2 regions of the Pseudomonas sp. TZ252 genome follow, and region 1 is predicted to be linked to the other one. Evidence: predicted binding sites of a transcription regulator. Region 1 holds the regulator's gene; the other holds the start of a gene.
The links. The regulator sigma-54, encoded in region 1, starts transcription at its own class of promoters, with help from an activator protein. The targets are predictions, from matches to a motif close to ANTGGCATNNANNTTGCTNT.
Positions count from the first base shown of each region.

Region 2: ACYAF3_RS00360 (flagellar hook-length control protein FliK) is a predicted target of sigma-54. The motif match lies at 4,528-4,547, and genes of this name have one in related genera.

Region 1 is NZ_CM148566.1:1,170,430-1,178,914, forward strand. It holds gene ACYAF3_RS05435 (MlaC/ttg2D family ABC transporter substrate-binding protein) at 1-555, opposite strand, end outside; gene mlaD (outer membrane lipid asymmetry maintenance protein MlaD) at 567-1,040, opposite strand; gene mlaE (lipid asymmetry maintenance ABC transporter permease subunit MlaE) at 1,041-1,838, opposite strand; gene ACYAF3_RS05450 (ATP-binding cassette domain-containing protein) at 1,838-2,647, opposite strand; gene kdsD (arabinose-5-phosphate isomerase KdsD) at 3,061-4,041, shown strand; gene ACYAF3_RS05460 (KdsC family phosphatase) at 4,041-4,580, shown strand; gene lptC (LPS export ABC transporter periplasmic protein LptC) at 4,589-5,161, shown strand; gene lptA (lipopolysaccharide transport periplasmic protein LptA) at 5,148-5,675, shown strand; gene lptB (LPS export ABC transporter ATP-binding protein) at 5,675-6,400, shown strand; gene ACYAF3_RS05480 (RNA polymerase factor sigma-54) at 6,626-8,119, shown strand; gene hpf (ribosome hibernation-promoting factor, HPF/YfiA family) at 8,197-8,485, shown strand, end outside.
Region 2 is NZ_CM148566.1:67,434-75,918, reverse strand. It holds gene mexN (multidrug efflux RND transporter permease subunit MexN) at 1-1,178, shown strand, start outside; gene ACYAF3_RS00380 (heavy metal response regulator transcription factor) at 1,282-1,971, shown strand; gene ACYAF3_RS00375 (sensor histidine kinase) at 1,949-3,394, shown strand; gene ACYAF3_RS00370 (YbaN family protein) at 3,403-3,810, opposite strand; gene ACYAF3_RS00365 (UPF0149 family protein) at 3,822-4,409, opposite strand; gene ACYAF3_RS00360 (flagellar hook-length control protein FliK) at 4,597-5,880, shown strand; gene fliL (flagellar basal body-associated protein FliL) at 6,124-6,645, shown strand; gene fliM (flagellar motor switch protein FliM) at 6,653-7,624, shown strand; gene fliN (flagellar motor switch protein FliN) at 7,652-8,125, shown strand; gene fliO (flagellar biosynthetic protein FliO) at 8,127-8,485, shown strand, end outside.

The DNA of each region.
Region 1 (8,485 bases):
GTTCTTCTGCATGGTGTCGGCGAACTGGTCGCGGAACAGCTTGCCGATGTTGATGCCGTTGATGATCACGTTGCGGACCTTCCAGCCACCGGCCAGGTTGGTCATGGTGTAGGAGACCGGATAGACCGTGCCCTTGCTGTCACGGATCTCCATGTTGACGCTGGCGCGATCGTCGCTCGGCTTGGCCGAACTAGGCAGCACGCGGATGTCCTGGTTGTCGTATTCGAGCAGCGCGTTGCCGTAGAACTGCATCAGGCTGTTCTTGAACACTTCCTCGAAGCGCTTGATCTGCTCGGGTGAGGCCTGGCGCGAGTACTTGACGGTCATCACACTCTTGGCGATGCCTTCGGCATCGACCACCGGCCCAAGGATACGGTCGAGAGTGGCGTAGAGCTTTTGCGGATCGGCCTTGTAGGCGGCCTTGTTGGCCTTGATGTCGGAAAGCAGTTCGTCGACCGTGCCCTGCACCACCTGTTGCGGGGTCGGCGCCGCCATGGAAAGCAGCGGGAAAGCCGCCAGGAACACCAGCAGGCCGCGACGCAGAAGAGTCAGCATGGAAGAAAACCTCACTTTTTGGCTTCGTCTTTGTTAACCGAGTTCAGCAGGAACTTGCCGATCAGGTCTTCCAGCACCAGCGCCGACTGGGTGTCGTGGATGGTGCTGCCGTCCTTCAGAACGTCCTCGTCGCCGCCGACGCTGATGCCGATGTATTTCTCGCCCAGCAGGCCGGCGGTCAGGATCGACGCCGTGGAATCGACCGGCAGGTTGTTCACGTTCTGGTTGATCTCCATGGTCACGCGACCAGTGTAGCTGTCGCGATCCAGGTCGACCGCCGTCACCTTGCCGATCGTCACGCCGGCCAGGGTGACCTTGCCGCGCACGGTAACACCGGCGATGTTGTCGAAGTAGGCGTAGACCTTGTAGGTATCGCCGGCGTTGCCCACGCTCAGGCCGCTGACCCGCAGGGCCAGCAGCAACAGGGCCAGCAGGCCGGCCAGGAGGAACAGGCCGACACCGATTTCCAGGGTGCGGGTTTGCATTCAGAAATCTCCAAACATCAAAGCAGTCAGAATGAAGTCGAGCCCCAGCACCGCCAGGGAGGCATAGACCACGGTCCGGGTCGTCGCCCGGCTGATTCCTTCCGAGGTCGGCTCGCAGTCGTAGCCTTGGTAGACCGCGATCCAGGTCACCACGAAGGCGAATACGATACTTTTGATCACGCCGTTGAGCACATCCTCGGTGAACTGCACGCTGTTCTGCATGTTCGCCCAGAACGACCCCTCGTATACGCCCAGCCAGTCGACCGCGACCATCGCCCCACCCCAGATGCCGACCACGCTGAAGATCGCGGCGAGCAGCGGCATGGAGATGAAACCGGCCCACAGGCGCGGCGCGACGATGTACTTGAGCGGGTCGACACCGATCATTTCCAGGCTGGAAAGCTGTTCGGTGGCCTTCATGTTGCCGATTTCCGCGGTAAGCGCAGAGCCGGCACGGCCGGCGAACAGCAGGCCGGTCACCACCGGCCCCAGTTCGCGCAGCAGGGTCAGGGCCACCATCTGCCCGACCGCCTGCTCGGAACCATAGGAAATCAGGATGTTGTAGCCCTGCAGGGCCAGCACCATGCCAATGAACAGGCCCGAGACGACGATGATCGCCAGCGACAGCACGCCTACCGAGTAGAGTTGCTTCACCAGCAGGTGCAAACCGGTGCCTGGCGTGCGCCGGCCGAGCAGGGCGTGGCCGAGGAACAGGGTCGAGCGGCCGAGCGCGGCGACCACGTCCAGGCCGGCGCGGCCGAACAGGCGGATACGTTCGAGGGGAGAGACTCTACGCATCAGCGCTCTCCCAGCAGGTCGGCCCGGTAGTCGCGGGCCGGATAATGGAACGGAACGGGACCATCCGGGATTCCCTTGACGAACTGGCGGATACGAGGATCGTCGGTTTCCTTGAGGACGTCCGGCGTCCCGTGGCCAAGTACCCGGCCGTCGCCGACGATATAGATGTAGTCGGCGATGCTGGCGGTCTCGGCCAGGTCATGGGAAACCACGATGCTGGTGATGCCGAGGGCATCGTTGAGCAGGCGGATCAGGCGCACCAAGACGCCCATGGCGATCGGATCCTGCCCCACGAACGGCTCGTCGTAGAGCAGGATCTGCGGGTCCAGGGCGATCGCCCGGGCCAGGGCGACGCGGCGCTTCATGCCGCCGGAAAGCTCGTCCGGCATCAGTTCCACGGCGCCGCGCAGGCCGACGGCCTGAAGCTTCATCAGGACGATGTCGCGGATCATCTCTTCCGGCAGCTGGGTATGCACGCGCAGCGGAAACGCGACGTTCTCGAAGACGTCGAGATCGGTGAACAGCGCCCCGCTCTGGAACAGCACACCGAACTGCTTGCGCATGTCGAACAGGTCGCCGCGCGAAAGCTGCGGCAGGTTCTGCCCGTTGACCCAGACCTCCCCCTTCGAAGGACGCAACTGGGAGGCGATCAGCCGCAGCAACGTGGTCTTGCCGCAACCGGACGGGCCCATGATGCCGGTCACCTTTCCGCGCGGGATACGCACATCGATGTTGTCGAAAATCGCCCGCGATCCGCGCTTGAAGGTCAGGCCCTTCAACTCGACCGCGTAGGCACTATCGGTGCTCATCAGGACTCCTTGCGATGCGACCCGTCCATGCTGGACGCCTTGCCCCGTTGCAAAGGCACGCATCCCGGAGGGGTCGAATGGGCGCGGACTATAGCACTGCGGCGGGTTCTGGCCCAAGGCCTGGCACCGTGCCGTTCAGCTTGGATTCAGCTTGTTCGGAGCGTTCTCTCAGCCCTTTAGGACATATCGCACACTTCAGGTTCACTACGGACAGAAAAAAATCGCGTCGACGTCGAATATATCGACATTTATGCAGTCATAGCGCGGAGTGCAGATAACGGCGGCGTAACAGAGCATTGCAGTCCATACAACATTGCGCCGCGGGGGATGCGGACCGACTTCACAGCATGGCTGGTGTAAGCGGGGCACGCTTTCCCGTTATAATCCCGCCTTTAATCCAGGCGCCACATTCGTTGAACATGAGCCAGAACCTCGATTTCATCCATTCCGCCCAGCGCACCATCGGCCTCGAGCGCGACGCGGTAGACAGCCTGCTGGCGCGGATTGGCGACGATTTCGTCAAGGCCTGCGAACTGCTGCTGGCCGGCAAGGGCCGGGTCGTCGTCGTCGGCATGGGCAAGTCCGGTCACATCGGCAAGAAGATCGCCGCTACCCTGGCCAGCACCGGCACCCCCTCCTTCTTCGTGCATCCGGCCGAGGCCAGCCATGGCGACATGGGCATGATCACCAAGGACGACGTGGTCCTCGCCCTGTCCAACTCCGGCTCGACTGCCGAAATCGTCACCCTGTTGCCTCTGATCAAGCGCCTGGGCATCACCCTGATCAGCATGACCGGTAACCCCGAGTCGCCCCTGGCCAAGGCTGCGGAAGTGAACCTGGACGCCAGTGTCGGCCAGGAAGCCTGCCCACTGAACCTGGCCCCGACCTCCTCCACCACCGTAACCCTGGTCCTCGGCGACGCCCTGGCGATCGCCCTGCTCGAAGCCCGCGGCTTTACCGCGGAAGACTTCGCCTTCTCGCACCCGGGCGGTGCGCTGGGCCGCCGACTGCTGCTGAAGGTGGAAGACGTCATGCACGTTGGCGAAGGGCTGCCGCAGGTGCTGCTCGGCACCTCGCTGACCGGCGCGCTGATGGAAATGACCCGCAAGGGCCTGGGCATGACCGTAGTGCTCGACGAACATGGCAAGCTTGCCGGCATTTTCACCGATGGCGACCTGCGTCGCGCCCTGGATCGGGGCATCGACGTCCGCCAGGTCACCATCGACCAGGTGATGACCGTCCACGGCAAGACCGTCCGCGCCGAGATCCTCGCCGCGGAAGCCCTGAAGATCATGGAAGACAACAAGATCGGCGCACTGGTGGTGGTCGACGCGGACGACCGTCCGGTCGGCGCCCTGAACATGCACGACCTGTTGCGCGCAGGAGTGATGTAATGAGCGATACCCATTCGGCCGCGGAACTCCCGGTCCGGGCCAGCCGGATACGCCTGGCGATTTTCGACGTCGACGGCGTGCTGACCGACGGCAAGCTGTATTTCCTCGTCGACGGCAGCGAGTTCAAGACCTTCAACACCCTGGACGGACATGGCATCAAGATGCTCATCGCCTCCGGCGTGCGCACCGCCATCATCACCGGCCGCGACACTCCGGTGGTCGAACGGCGCGCGCGCAACCTGGGCATCCAGCATCTCTATCAGGGCCGGGAAGACAAGCTCGCCGTCCTCGACGAACTTCTCGGCGAACTCGGACTAGGCTATGAGCAAGTCGCCTACCTTGGCGACGACCTGCCCGATCTGCCGGTGATCCGCCGCGTCGGCCTGGGCATGGCGGTAGCCAGTGCCGACCCGTTCGTGCGCCAGCATGCCCATGGCGTCACCGCGGCCCGCGGCGGCGAAGGCGCCGCCCGCGAGTTCTGCGAACTGATCATGCGCGCCCAGGGTACGCTCGAAGCCGCCCAGAGCGCCTATCTGTAGAGCCGACCATGCCGAAGACACTACGCCAGAAACTGCTGCTCGCCCTGATCGCCCTGTTGCTGATCGTCGCGGGCTACTACTGGAACGTCGGGCTCGAGCTGTTCAACGAACAGCCGACCCGTCCCGGCCAGGACAATACCATCGACTACTATGCCGAGAATGCCCATAGCCTCCAGTACCAGGAGGACGGCAGCCTCGACTACGAGATGACCGCGGTGAAGCTGGAGCACCAGAAAGCCACGGACATCACTTTCGTCACCACCCCCGACCTGCTGCTCTTCCGTGGCAACGTGCAACCCTGGCACATCCAGAGCGCCCGCGCCGAAGTCGGACCGAAAGGCAAGGAGGTCGAACTCATCGACGACGTGCGCGTCGCACGTACCGATGCCAAGGGCCAACCAAGCATCCTGACCACCACTCGGCTGACCGTATTCCCCGACAAGAATTATGCACAGACCGAGCAAGCCGTTAAAATCGACGCGGCCAATGGAGTGACGACGGCTGTTGGAATGAAAGCGTATCTGAAAGACAGCCGGATGCACCTGCTGTCCAACGTAAGAGGTCAGCATGAGGTTCGTTAATACCCTCCCCCTTATTTTCGGTCTGACTGCCGCCCTCGGCAGCTCCATGGCCTTGGCCCTGCCTTCGGACCGCGAACAACCGATCCGCGTCCAGGCCGACAGCGCCGAACTGGACGACAAGCAGGGCGTCGCGGTCTACCGCGGCGACGTCGTGGTGACCCAGGGCAGCACCAAGCTGACCGGCAACACCGTGACCCTGAAGCAGGACAAGAACGGCGACATCGAGGTCGTGACCTCAGTCGGCAAGCCTGCCTACTACGAGCAGAAACCCGCTCCGGACAAGGACGTGACCAAGGCCTATGGCCTGACCATCCAGTACTTCGTCACGCAGAACCGGGTCGTGCTGATCGACCAGGCCAAGGTGATCCAGGAAGGCAACACCTTCGAAGGCGAGAAGATCGTCTACGACACCCAGCGCCAGATCGTCAACGCGGGTCGTGCCACCGGCTCCCAGGTGACCAGCCCGCGCCCGCGCATCGACATGGTCATCCAGCCGAAGAAAAAGGCCCAGTAATGGCAACGCTCAAAGCCCAGCACCTGGCCAAAAGCTATAAAGGCCGGCAAGTCGTCCGCGACGTCAGCATGTCCATCGATAGCGGGCAGATCGTCGGCCTGCTCGGTCCGAACGGTGCCGGCAAGACCACCTGCTTCTACATGATCGTCGGCCTGGTCCAGGCCGACCAGGGCGTGGTCCGCATCGACGAGCAGAACGTCACCCACCTGCCGATGCACGGGCGCGCCCGGGCCGGCATCGGCTACCTGCCGCAGGAAGCCTCGATCTTCCGCAAGCTGTCGGTATCCGACAACATCATGGCGATCCTCGAGACCCGCAGCGACCTCGATCGCAACGGTCGCAAGGAAGCCCTGGAAGGCCTGCTGCAGGAATTCCACATCCACCACATCCGCGACAACCTCGGCATGAGCCTGTCCGGCGGCGAACGACGCCGGGTGGAAATCGCCCGCGCCCTGGCCAGCGCGCCGAAATTCATCCTCCTCGACGAGCCCTTCGCCGGCGTGGACCCGATCTCGGTCGGCGACATCAAGCAGATCATCCATCACCTCAAGGCGAAGGGTATCGGCATCCTCATCACCGACCACAACGTCCGCGAGACCCTGGACATCTGTGAAACGGCGTATATCGTCAATGATGGGCAGTTGATCGCGGAAGGGGATGCCGAGAGCATCCTCGCCAACGACCTGGTCAAGGAAGTCTACCTGGGGCACGAGTTCCGCCTCTGAAGAAATCTCCTAGCGCGCCCTCCGGCCTCGCCGGAGCGGTTCCGCTCGCCCGCGGTTTCGCAACCACGAGTGCCGCCTGGAGCGGATGATTTATTCAGAGCAACCCTAGGCAAAGTACGAAAATTCAGGCATATAATTTGCTTCCTGGCGGTGCCGCCACCTCGGCACCCGTAGTAGTGGATGGTGCCATCCGGTACCAGCGAATAAGGTACTAAGCCCTCAGCCATGAAACCATCGCTAGTCCTCAAGATGGGCCAGCAGCTGACGATGACGCCGCAGCTGCAACAGGCCATACGCCTCCTCCAGCTATCCACCCTGGACCTCCAGCAGGAAATCCAGGAAGCGCTGGAATCCAATCCCATGCTCGAACGCCAGGAAGACGGCGACGATTTCGACAACAGCGACCCTCTCGCCGATGGCGCCGAACAGGCGGCCAGCGCGCCCCAGGAGAGCCCTCTCCAGGAAAGCGCCACGCCCAGCGTCGAAAGCCTCGACGACGACCAGTGGAGCGAACGCATACCCAGCGAGTTGCCGGTGGATACCGCCTGGGAAGACATCTACCAGACCAGCGCCAGCAGCCTGCCCAGCAACGACGATGACGAGTGGGACTTCACCGCGCGCACCAGCAGCGGCGAGAGCCTGCACAGCCACCTGCTCTGGCAGGTCAACCTGGCACCGATGTCGGACACCGATCGGATGATCGCGGTGACCATCATCGATAGCATCAACAACGATGGCTACCTCGAAGAGTCCCTCGAAGAAATCCTCGCCGCCATCGATCCGGAACTGGACGTCGAGCTCGACGAAGTGGAAGTCGTGCTGCGCCGCATCCAGCAACTGGAACCCGCCGGCATCGGCGCCCGCAACCTGCGCGAGTGCCTGCTGCTGCAACTGCGCCAGTTGCCGTCCACCACGCCCTGGCTGAACGAAGCGCTGCGCCTGGTATCCGACTACCTCGACCTGCTCGGCGGCCGCGACTACAGCCAATTGATGCGGCGCATGAAGCTCAAGGAAGACGAACTGCGCCAGGTCATCGAGCTGATCCAGTGCCTGCATCCCCGGCCCGGTTCGCAGATCGAATCGAGCGAAGCCGAATACATCGTCCCCGACGTCATCGTGCGCAAGGACAACGAGCGCTGGCTGGTCGAGCTGAACCAGGAGGCGATGCCACGCCTGCGCGTCAACGCCACCTACGCCGGCATGGTCCGCCGCGCCGACAGCAGCGCCGACAATACCTTCATGCGCAACCAGTTGCAGGAAGCCCGCTGGTTCATCAAGAGCCTGCAGAGCCGCAACGAAACGCTGATGAAGGTCGCCACCCAGATCGTCGAGCACCAGCGCGGTTTCCTCGACTACGGCGAAGAAGCCATGAAGCCGCTGGTCCTGCACGACATCGCCGAAGCGGTGGGCATGCACGAATCGACCATTTCGCGGGTCACCACGCAGAAATACATGCATACGCCGCGCGGCATTTTCGAGCTGAAATATTTCTTTTCAAGTCACGTCAGTACCGCCGAAGGCGGGGAATGCTCGTCCACCGCGATCCGCGCGATCATCAAGAAACTGGTGGCCGCGGAAAATGCGAAAAAGCCATTGAGCGACAGCAAGATCGCTGGTTTACTGGAGGCACAGGGCATTCAAGTGGCTCGCCGCACCGTCGCCAAATACCGCGAATCCCTGGGCATAGCCCCTTCGAGCGAGCGCAAGCGACTGGTGTGACGTTGATCCACGCCAAGGTGTTCCGGAGGCAGGTTGCTAACCTGCCACTTACACACGGGCAACAAGGAGAACGCGGTATGCAAGTCAACATCAGTGGCCATCAACTGGATGTGACCGACGCCCTGCGCGACTATGTCGGCGAGAAACTGAGCCGTCTGGAGCGCCATTTCGACAAGATCACCAATGTTCAGGTGATCATGGAGGTCGAGAAACTGAAGCAGAAGATCGAAGCCACCCTGCGCATCGCCGGTGGCGAGATCGTAGCCAATGCGGAACATGAGGACATGTACGCGGCCATCGACCTGCTGATCGACAAACTCGACCGTCAACTGATCAAACACAAAGAGAAGTATCTCGAACGGCAGC
Region 2 (8,485 bases), 1.1 Mb from region 1:
TGCTCTACCTGCGCGCGGCGCAGGACATCAACCTCAGTTCCGGACCCTCGCGGACCCAGTACCAGTACGCCCTGCGCAGCAGCGACAGCACCCAGCTGGCGCTCTGGGCGCAACGCCTCACCGAGCGCCTGAAGCAGGTGCCGGGGCTGATGGATGTGTCCAACGACCTGCAGGTCGGCGCCAGCGTCACCGCGCTGGACATCGACCGGGTGGCCGCGGCGCGTTTCGGCCTCAGCGCCGAGGATGTCAGCCAGACCCTCTACGACGCCTTCGGCCAGCGCCAGGTCGGCGAGTACCAGACCGAGGTCAACCAGTACAAGGTGGTCCTCGAACTCGATGCGCGCCAGCGCGGCCGCGCGGAAAGCCTGGACTGGTTCTACCTGCGCTCCCCGCTGAGCGGCGAGATGGTCCCGCTGTCGGCCATCGCCAAGGTCGCGGCGCCGCGCTCCGGGCCGCTGCAGATCAACCACAACGGCATGTTCCCGGCGGTCAACCTGTCCTTCAACCTGGCTGCCGGGGTGTCCCTCGGCGAGGCGGTGCAGGCGGTGCAGCGCGCCCAGGAGGAGATCGGCATGCCCTCGACCATTATCGGCGTGTTCCAGGGCGCGGCGCAGGCCTTCCAGAGCTCGCTGGCCTCGCAACCGCTGCTGATCCTCGCCGCGCTGATCGCGGTGTACATCATCCTCGGCGTGCTCTACGAGAGTTTCGTACATCCGCTGACGATCCTCTCGACCCTGCCCTCGGCGGGGATCGGCGCGGTGTTCCTGCTCTGGGCCTGGGGCCAGGACTTCTCGATCATGGCGCTGATCGGCATCGTGCTGCTGATCGGCATCGTCAAGAAGAACGGCATCCTCATGGTCGACTTCGCCATCGTCGCCCAGCGCGAGCAGGGCATGAGCGCGGAGCAGGCGATCTACCAGGCCTGCCTGACCCGTTTCCGGCCGATCATGATGACCACCCTGGCCGCGCTGCTGGGCGCGATACCCCTGATGATCGGCTTCGGCACCGGTTCCGAGCTGCGCCAGCCTCTGGGCATCGCGGTGGTCGGCGGGCTGCTGGTGAGCCAGGTGCTGACCCTGTTCAGCACGCCGGTGGTATACCTGGCCCTGGAGCGGCTGTTCCACCGGCGCGGGACGACGACCTCGGACGGCGGAACCGCTGGGGCGACGGCGACATGAGGCGTAACGGACGCGGCTTTCCTGGACGGCGGCGCGTGGCTAGGATGCAGGCAGGCATGCGTCCCGCCCGGGATGCGAAGGCGAACAGAGGATCGGGCGATAGATGCGGGTACTGATTGTCGAGGACGAGGCGAAGACGGCGGACTACCTGAACCGTGGCCTCAGCGAACAGGGGTTCACCGTGGACCTGGCGGACAACGGCATCGACGGTCGCCACCTGGCGCTCCATGGCGAGTACGACGTGATCGTGCTCGACGTGATGCTGCCGGGCGTCGACGGCTACGGCGTTCTGCGGGCGTTGCGCGAGCGGCGGCAGACCCCGGTGATCATGCTCACCGCGCGCGAGCGCGTGGAAGACCGGGTGCGCGGGCTGCGCGAGGGCGCCGACGACTACCTGATCAAGCCGTTCTCCTTCCTCGAACTGGTCGCCCGCCTGCAGGCCCTGACCCGGCGCGGCGGCAACCATGAAAGCCATTCGCAGATGCGCATCGCCGACCTGTCCATCGACCTGCTCAGCCGCAAGGTCTTCCGTGGCAACACCCGTCTGGAGCTGACTGCCAAGGAGTACGCGCTGCTCTGCGTGCTGGCCCAGCGCAGCGGCGAGATCCTGTCGAAGACGGCGATCGCCGAACTGGTCTGGGACATCAACTTCGATACCGACACCAATGTCGTGGAGGTGGCGATCAAGCGCCTGCGCGCCAAGCTCGACGGTCCGTTCGAGAACAAGCTGCTGCATACCATCCGGGGCATGGGCTACGTCCTGGAGAACCGTGCGCTGGCGGAGTCGGGCTGAGGTGGGCATGTCCTTGTCGACCCGCCTGGCGGGAATGTTCGCCGGCGCCGCGGTGGTGATCTTCGCCCTCATCGGCACCATGCTCTATTGCATCCTCGACCGCCAGACCGAGCGCCTGCAGCAGGGCGAGGTGGACGTGCGCTTCAACATGGTCTCGCGGATGCTCGACCATCCCGACCTGGCCGAGCGCTGGCCGCACCTGCAGGGCAAGCTGGACAACCTGAGCCAGGAGTACGAGCTGATCCGTTTCTGGATCGACAGCGACGACCCGCGCTATCACTACGGGCGCTTCAGCGAACCGGTGCAGCGGCTGATCGCCGATGGCGCCGGCCGCTACGAATTGGAGTTGCCGGAGCACCGGTACGCGCTGACTGCGCGGGTCGGCGTGTTGCCGGCGCGCGAGGGGCGGCCGCGGCTGACCTACGTCACCGCCATCGATAGCGCGGCGTTCCATGAGGCGCGGACCTCCACCCTGAAATGGCTGCTCGGCCTGTCCGCCCTCGGTGTGCTGCTGGCCTCGTTGCTTGGCCACTGGATCGCCCGCCTGGGCCTGTGGCCGGTGCATCGGCTGTCCGAGGAGGCCCGGCGGATCAGCCCGCGGCAGTTGTCGCAGCGCTTGCAGCTCTCGCCGCTGCCGGCCGAGCTGCGCGAGCTGGTGGGAGCGTTCAACGGCGCCCTGGACCGCCTGGAGCAGGCCTACGTGCGCCTGGAGTCGTTCAATGCCGACGTCGCCCACGAGCTGCGCACGCCATTGACCAACCTGATCGGCCAGACCCAGGTGGCGTTGTCCCGCGAACGCAGCGGCGAACATTACGAAGAGGTCCTGCAATCCAACCTGGAGGAGCTGGAGCGGCTGCGGGCGATCGTCAACGACATGCTGTTCCTCGCCCGCGCCGACCAGGGACGCCTGGCCTGCGAGCGCGAGGAAACCTCGCTGGCCGGCGAGATCGCCACCACGGTGGATTTCCTCGAGGTGATCTTCGACGAGGCCGGGGTCGGCATTGAGGTGCGTGGCGAGGCCCGCGCGCTGGTCGAGCGCGCCCTGTTCCAGCGGGCGGTGACCAACCTGCTGTACAACGCCGCCCAGCACACCGCCGCCGGCGGCACGCTGCGGGTCGGCGTCGAGCGGCGCGGCGACGAAGTGCGGGTGGCGGTGAGCAACCCCGGCGTGCCGATCGCCGACGAGCACCGCAGGCACCTGTTCGAACGCTTCTATCGGGTCGACGCGGCGCGCAGCAACAGCGAGGCCAACCACGGCCTCGGCCTGTCCATCGTCAAGGCGGTGGCGAGCATGCACGGCGGTTCGGTGTTCGTCGACAGCGCGGACGGCTGGAACACCTTCGGCTTCACCGTGCTGAGCCCTGAGCGGCGCGGGCCCGGCGACCGCTTGCCGCTGGGCGAGGGCGATCCGGCGCTGTCCTGAGCGGGCCTTCAGGCGTCGTGCGGCGGGCGGGTCTTCTGGCGGAGGATATAGATGCTGACCAGTACCGCGCTGGTCAGCATGAAGCCCTGGGCCCAGGGGCGTCGGACCAGGTAGCAGGAAAGGGCGATGCTGGCCCACATCAGGCCGATGGCGTAGACCTTGCCCTTGAGCGGGATGCCTTCGCCGTCGAGATAGTCGCGGATCCACGGGCCGAGCCGTGGATGGCCAACCAGCCAGTGGTAGAAGCGCGGCGAGCTGCGCATGAAGCAGGCCGCCGCGAGGAGCAGGAAAGGCGTGGTCGGCAGCACCGGCAGGAAGATGCCGATCACGCCCAGGGCTACGCTTAGGAAACCCACGGCCTGGAGGCTATAGCGCACCCAGGCGCGAGCGCTCGGGCGAATTTCCCGCTGCGCCACCGCGGCGCTCCTTAGTGCGTGCGCGGCTTGAGCAGGGCGGGCTTTTCTTCCGGCGCCTGGCAGAGCAGGAACAGGTTGGTCAGCAGGTCGGGAATCTGCGCGACCATGTCGTCCACCAGGTGGCGGTCGCGGGCGATCTCGTCGAACTCGGGCTGCTCGTCGAACAGGCCGGAGCCGACCATGATAGGCAGCAGCAGCTCGCTGACTTCCTCCTCGGCCTGCTCGAACCAGACTTCCTCGCGAAGGAACACGCCTTCCATGAAGCCGATGCACCAGCCGCGCAGGTCGGAGTCGTCCGGCTCGTCGCCGAGGTCGAGGTCGCAGGGCAGCTCGAGGTCTTCGTCGCTGGCCAGCACGCGGGTGATGTGCGCCTTGAGCTGCTCGAGGGAAGTCTCGATCTCCTGGCGCTCCTCATCGCTGCGGTAGTGCGGCGGTTCGGCGAACAGGGCGTCGATCCACTCCCGCTCCGGCACCTGCTCCGGGCAGATGGAGAGGGCGGTCAGGTAGCCGTGGGTCGCCACGTAGTCCAGCGCTTCTTCGTGCAGGTCATCGGCATCGAGGAAGGCTTGCAGACGGGACAGTTTTTCGGCGAAGGACATCAGGGTACTACCTCGGGAGGGATGCGGCTCTGGATTGTAGTCCAGACGGGACCTGCGGGCAAAGCGAGCGTGCCTGCTGCGGCGCCCTGGCGAGCGTTTCACGGACGCTCTCGGCGAAGTTGGCCCGGACCTTGCTCCATCCCTTGCGCAAGCCACGATGCAATCCCTTCGCAAATGGAGAATTCCCATGGCCGTCGCCCCTGGTGTGTTGTTGCCGCCGACGCCTGATGTAAAGCCCAAGGCCGCTGCGCCGAAGAGCCAGCAGAAAACGCCTGAGCCCAGTAACGACAAGACTTCCAGCTTCTCCGACATGTATGCCAAGGAGACCGCGAAGAAGCCCGCCGAGCGCGCCGACGGTCCCGCGAAGGGTTCGCGGGACAAGCCACGGGACGCCGGCAAGGACGCCGTCGAAGCGCAGCCGACGGATGCCGCCAGGCAGCCGGCCGTTGCCGAAGACGGCAAGCCTTTGCCGGCCGACGGCCAGGCCAAGGCCGACGGCGAAGATAAAGTCGAAACGCCGGTCGATCCGCTGCAACTGCTCGGCCTCGGCGGCGCCGTGCCGATGCTCGACGAGAATACCCAGGCGACTTTGCTGCCGCCGGCCGTGCCGACGGCCAGCAGTGCTCCTGCCAGCCTGACCGAAGCCAGCAGCGACCCGACCCTGGTCAAGCTCAACGGCGTTCCGGCAGTGAACATGGCCCTGGAGCAAGGCGCCCAGGACGCCGCGCAGACGGCGAAAGGCGGGCCGGCGAAGAGCGCCGATCCCCGCCAGGCGAACCTCGGCGATACCCTTGCCGGCCTGACCTCGGATTCCTTGACCAAGGCCGTCGACGGCAAGGCGCTCGAGGCCCAGTTGCAGCAGACCGCCGAGCCGGCCGTCGCCAGCGCCGCCTCCGAGAGCCTGCTGGAGAGCAAGGCGGAACCCCGCGGTGAACCTTTCGCGGCCAAGCTCAACGGGCTGACTCAGGCCATGGCGCAACAGGCCCTGACCAACCGTCCGGTGAACGGCACGGTGCCCGGCCAGCCGGTGGCGATGCAGCAGAACGGCTGGAGCGAGGCGGTGGTGGACCGGGTGATGTGGATGTCCAGCCAGAACCTGAAGTCGGCGGAGATCCAGCTCGACCCCGCCGAGCTGGGACGCCTGGACGTGCGCATCCACATGACCGCCGACCAGACCCAGGTGACCTTCGCCAGTCCCAACGCCGGCGTTCGCGACGCCCTGGAAAGCCAGATGCACCGGCTGCGCGACATGTTCAGCCAGCAGGGCATGAACCAGCTCGACGTGAACGTCTCCGATCAGTCGCTGGCGCGGGGCTGGCAGGGCCAGCAGCAGGGCGAGGGCGGATCGGCGCGCGGACGCGGCTTGGCCGGCGAGGCCTCGGGCGATGAGGAAACCCTCGCCGGAGTCAGCGAGATCCGCAGCCGGCCGGGTGCGTCGGCGGCGCGCGGTCTGGTCGACTACTACGCCTGAGGCGAACGACTGCATTTCCCCTTTGGGCCTCCTGCGGGAGGCCTTTCTTTTTCCGGAGCGGGCAATTTCGCAAAAGACGGGGATGATTTCCTGTGGCCAGGCTGTAATATCCGCGCCGTCTATCATCTCGGACAGCCCTCCGGGGCTGGTCCCAGGAGGCGGGGCGGCGTTGCAGAAATGGCACAACCCTTGCTCTGCCCCTGTGAAACCCTTCATTTGACGCTATAGCGACGGATTTTTGGCATGGCTAAGAAAGAGGCGACACCCGCCGACGCGGGGGCTCCGAGCGGCGGCAAGAGCAAGCTGAAGCTGATCCTGCTGATCGTGGTCGGCCTGCTGCTGGCGATCGGCCTGTCGGTGGGCGGCACCTGGTTCTTCCTCAGCAAGTCGCTGAAGGCCGAGAAGACCGAGGAAGTCGCCAGCGAGGCGGCGAAGCCGGGCAAGCAGCCGGCGCTCTACGAGATCCTGGCGCCGGCCTTCGTCGTCAACTTCAACCAGAACGGCCGGCAGCGCTACATGCAGGTCGGCGTCGCGTTGATGGGGCGCGACAAGGCGCAGATGGACGCATTGCGCGAGCACATGCCGCTGGTTCGCAATAAACTGGTGATGCTGTTCTCGAGTCAGAGTTTCGACTCGCTGGTGACTCCGGTGGGCAAGGAAATGCTCCGCCAGCAGGCGACCGCCGGATTGCAGGAACTGGCCAAGAAGGAAACCGGCCAACTGGCTATCGAACAAGTGTTGTTCACCAATTTCGTGCTGCAGTAGGTATCCCATGGCCGTGCAAGATCTGCTTTCCCAGGATGAAATCGACGCGCTGTTGCACGGCGTCGACGATGGCCTGGTGGAAACCGAAGTCGAGGCGACGCCGGGATCGGTCAAGTCCTATGACCTGACCAGCCAGGACCGCATCGTCCGGGGCCGCATGCCGACCCTGGAGATGATCAACGAGCGTTTCGCCCGCTACACCCGCATCAGCATGTTCAACCTGCTGCGCCGTTCGGCCGACGTCGCGGTCGGCGGCGTGCAGGTGATGAAGTTCGGCGAGTACGTGCACTCGCTGTACGTTCCCACCAGCCTCAACCTGGTGAAGATGAAGCCGCTGCGCGGCACCGCGCTGTTCATCCTCGACGCCAAGCTGGTGTTCAAGCTGGTGGACAACTTCTTCGGCGGCGACGGCCGCCACGCCAAGATCGAGGGCCGCGAGTTCACCCCGACCGAACTGCGGGTGGTGCGGATGGTGCTGGAGCAGGCCTTCGTCGATCTGAAGGAAGCCTGGCAGGCGGTGCTGGAGATGAACTTCGAGTACGTCAACTCGGAGGTCAACCCGGCCATGGCCAACATCGTCAGTCCCAGCGAGGTGGTGGTGGTCTCCACCTTCCACATCGAACTGGACGGCGGTGGCGGCGACCTGCACATCACCATGCCCTATTCGATGATCGAGCCGATCCGCGAGATGCTCGACGCCGGTTTCCAGTCCGACCACGACGACCAGGACGAGCGCTGGATCAAGGCCCTGCGCGAGGACGTGCTGGACGTCCAGGTACCGCTCGGCGCCACCGTGGTCCGCCGCCAGCTCAAGCTGCGCGACATCCTGCACATGCAGCCGGGCGACGTGATCCCGGTGGAGATGCCGGAACACATGGTGATGCGCGCCAACGGCGTGCCCGCCTTCAAGGTCAAGCTGGGCGCCCACAAGGGCAACCTGGCGCTACAGATTCTCGAAGCGGTCGAGCGCTCGCGCTGACCGCTTCCCCCGGAGGAAAGACGAACCATGGCAGACGAAGAAAAAGTGACCACCGAGGAACAGGCACTGGCCGACGAGTGGGCGGCGGCGCTGGCCGAGGCGGGCGACGCCAGCCAGGACGACATCGATGCGCTGATGGCCCAGGGCGGCGCGACTCCCGTGGCGGAGCCGAGTACCCCGCGGGCGCCGATGGAAGAGTTCGGCGCTTCGCCGAAGGCACCGACCATTTCCGGCCTGGAGGGGCCCAACCTGGATGTGATCCTGGACATCCCGGTGACCATTTCCATGGAGGTCGGGCATACCGACATCAGCATCCGCAACCTGCTGCAGCTCAACCAGGGGTCGGTGATCGAACTCGATCGCCTGGCCGGCGAGCCGCTGGACGTACTGGTCAACGGCACCCTGATCGCCCACGGCGAGGTGGTGGTAGTGAACGAGAAGTTCGGCATCCGCCTGACCGACGTGATCAGTCCCAGCGAACGCATCAAGAAGCTGCGCTGACATGCGTCGCTACCTGTTCGCCGGCTTCCTGCCGGCACTCGCCTCGCTGAGCGCGCCGCTGTGCGCCGCCGAGGGGACGACGGGTGCCGCCGCGCCGACGGTGGGCGCCGCTTCCGGCGCCGCCGCGCAACTGGCCCAACTGGTGCTCGGCCTGGGCCTGGTGATCGGCCTGATCTTCCTGCTCGCCTGGCTGGTGCGCCGGGTGCAACAGGCCGGTCCGCGCGGCAACCGCTTGATCCGCACCCTTGCCAGCCAGCCGCTGGGTCCGCGCGACCGGCTGGTGCTGGTGCAGGTCGGTGAGGAGCAGATCCTGCTCGGCCTGACGCCCGGCCGGATCACGCCGTTGCACGTGCTCAAGGA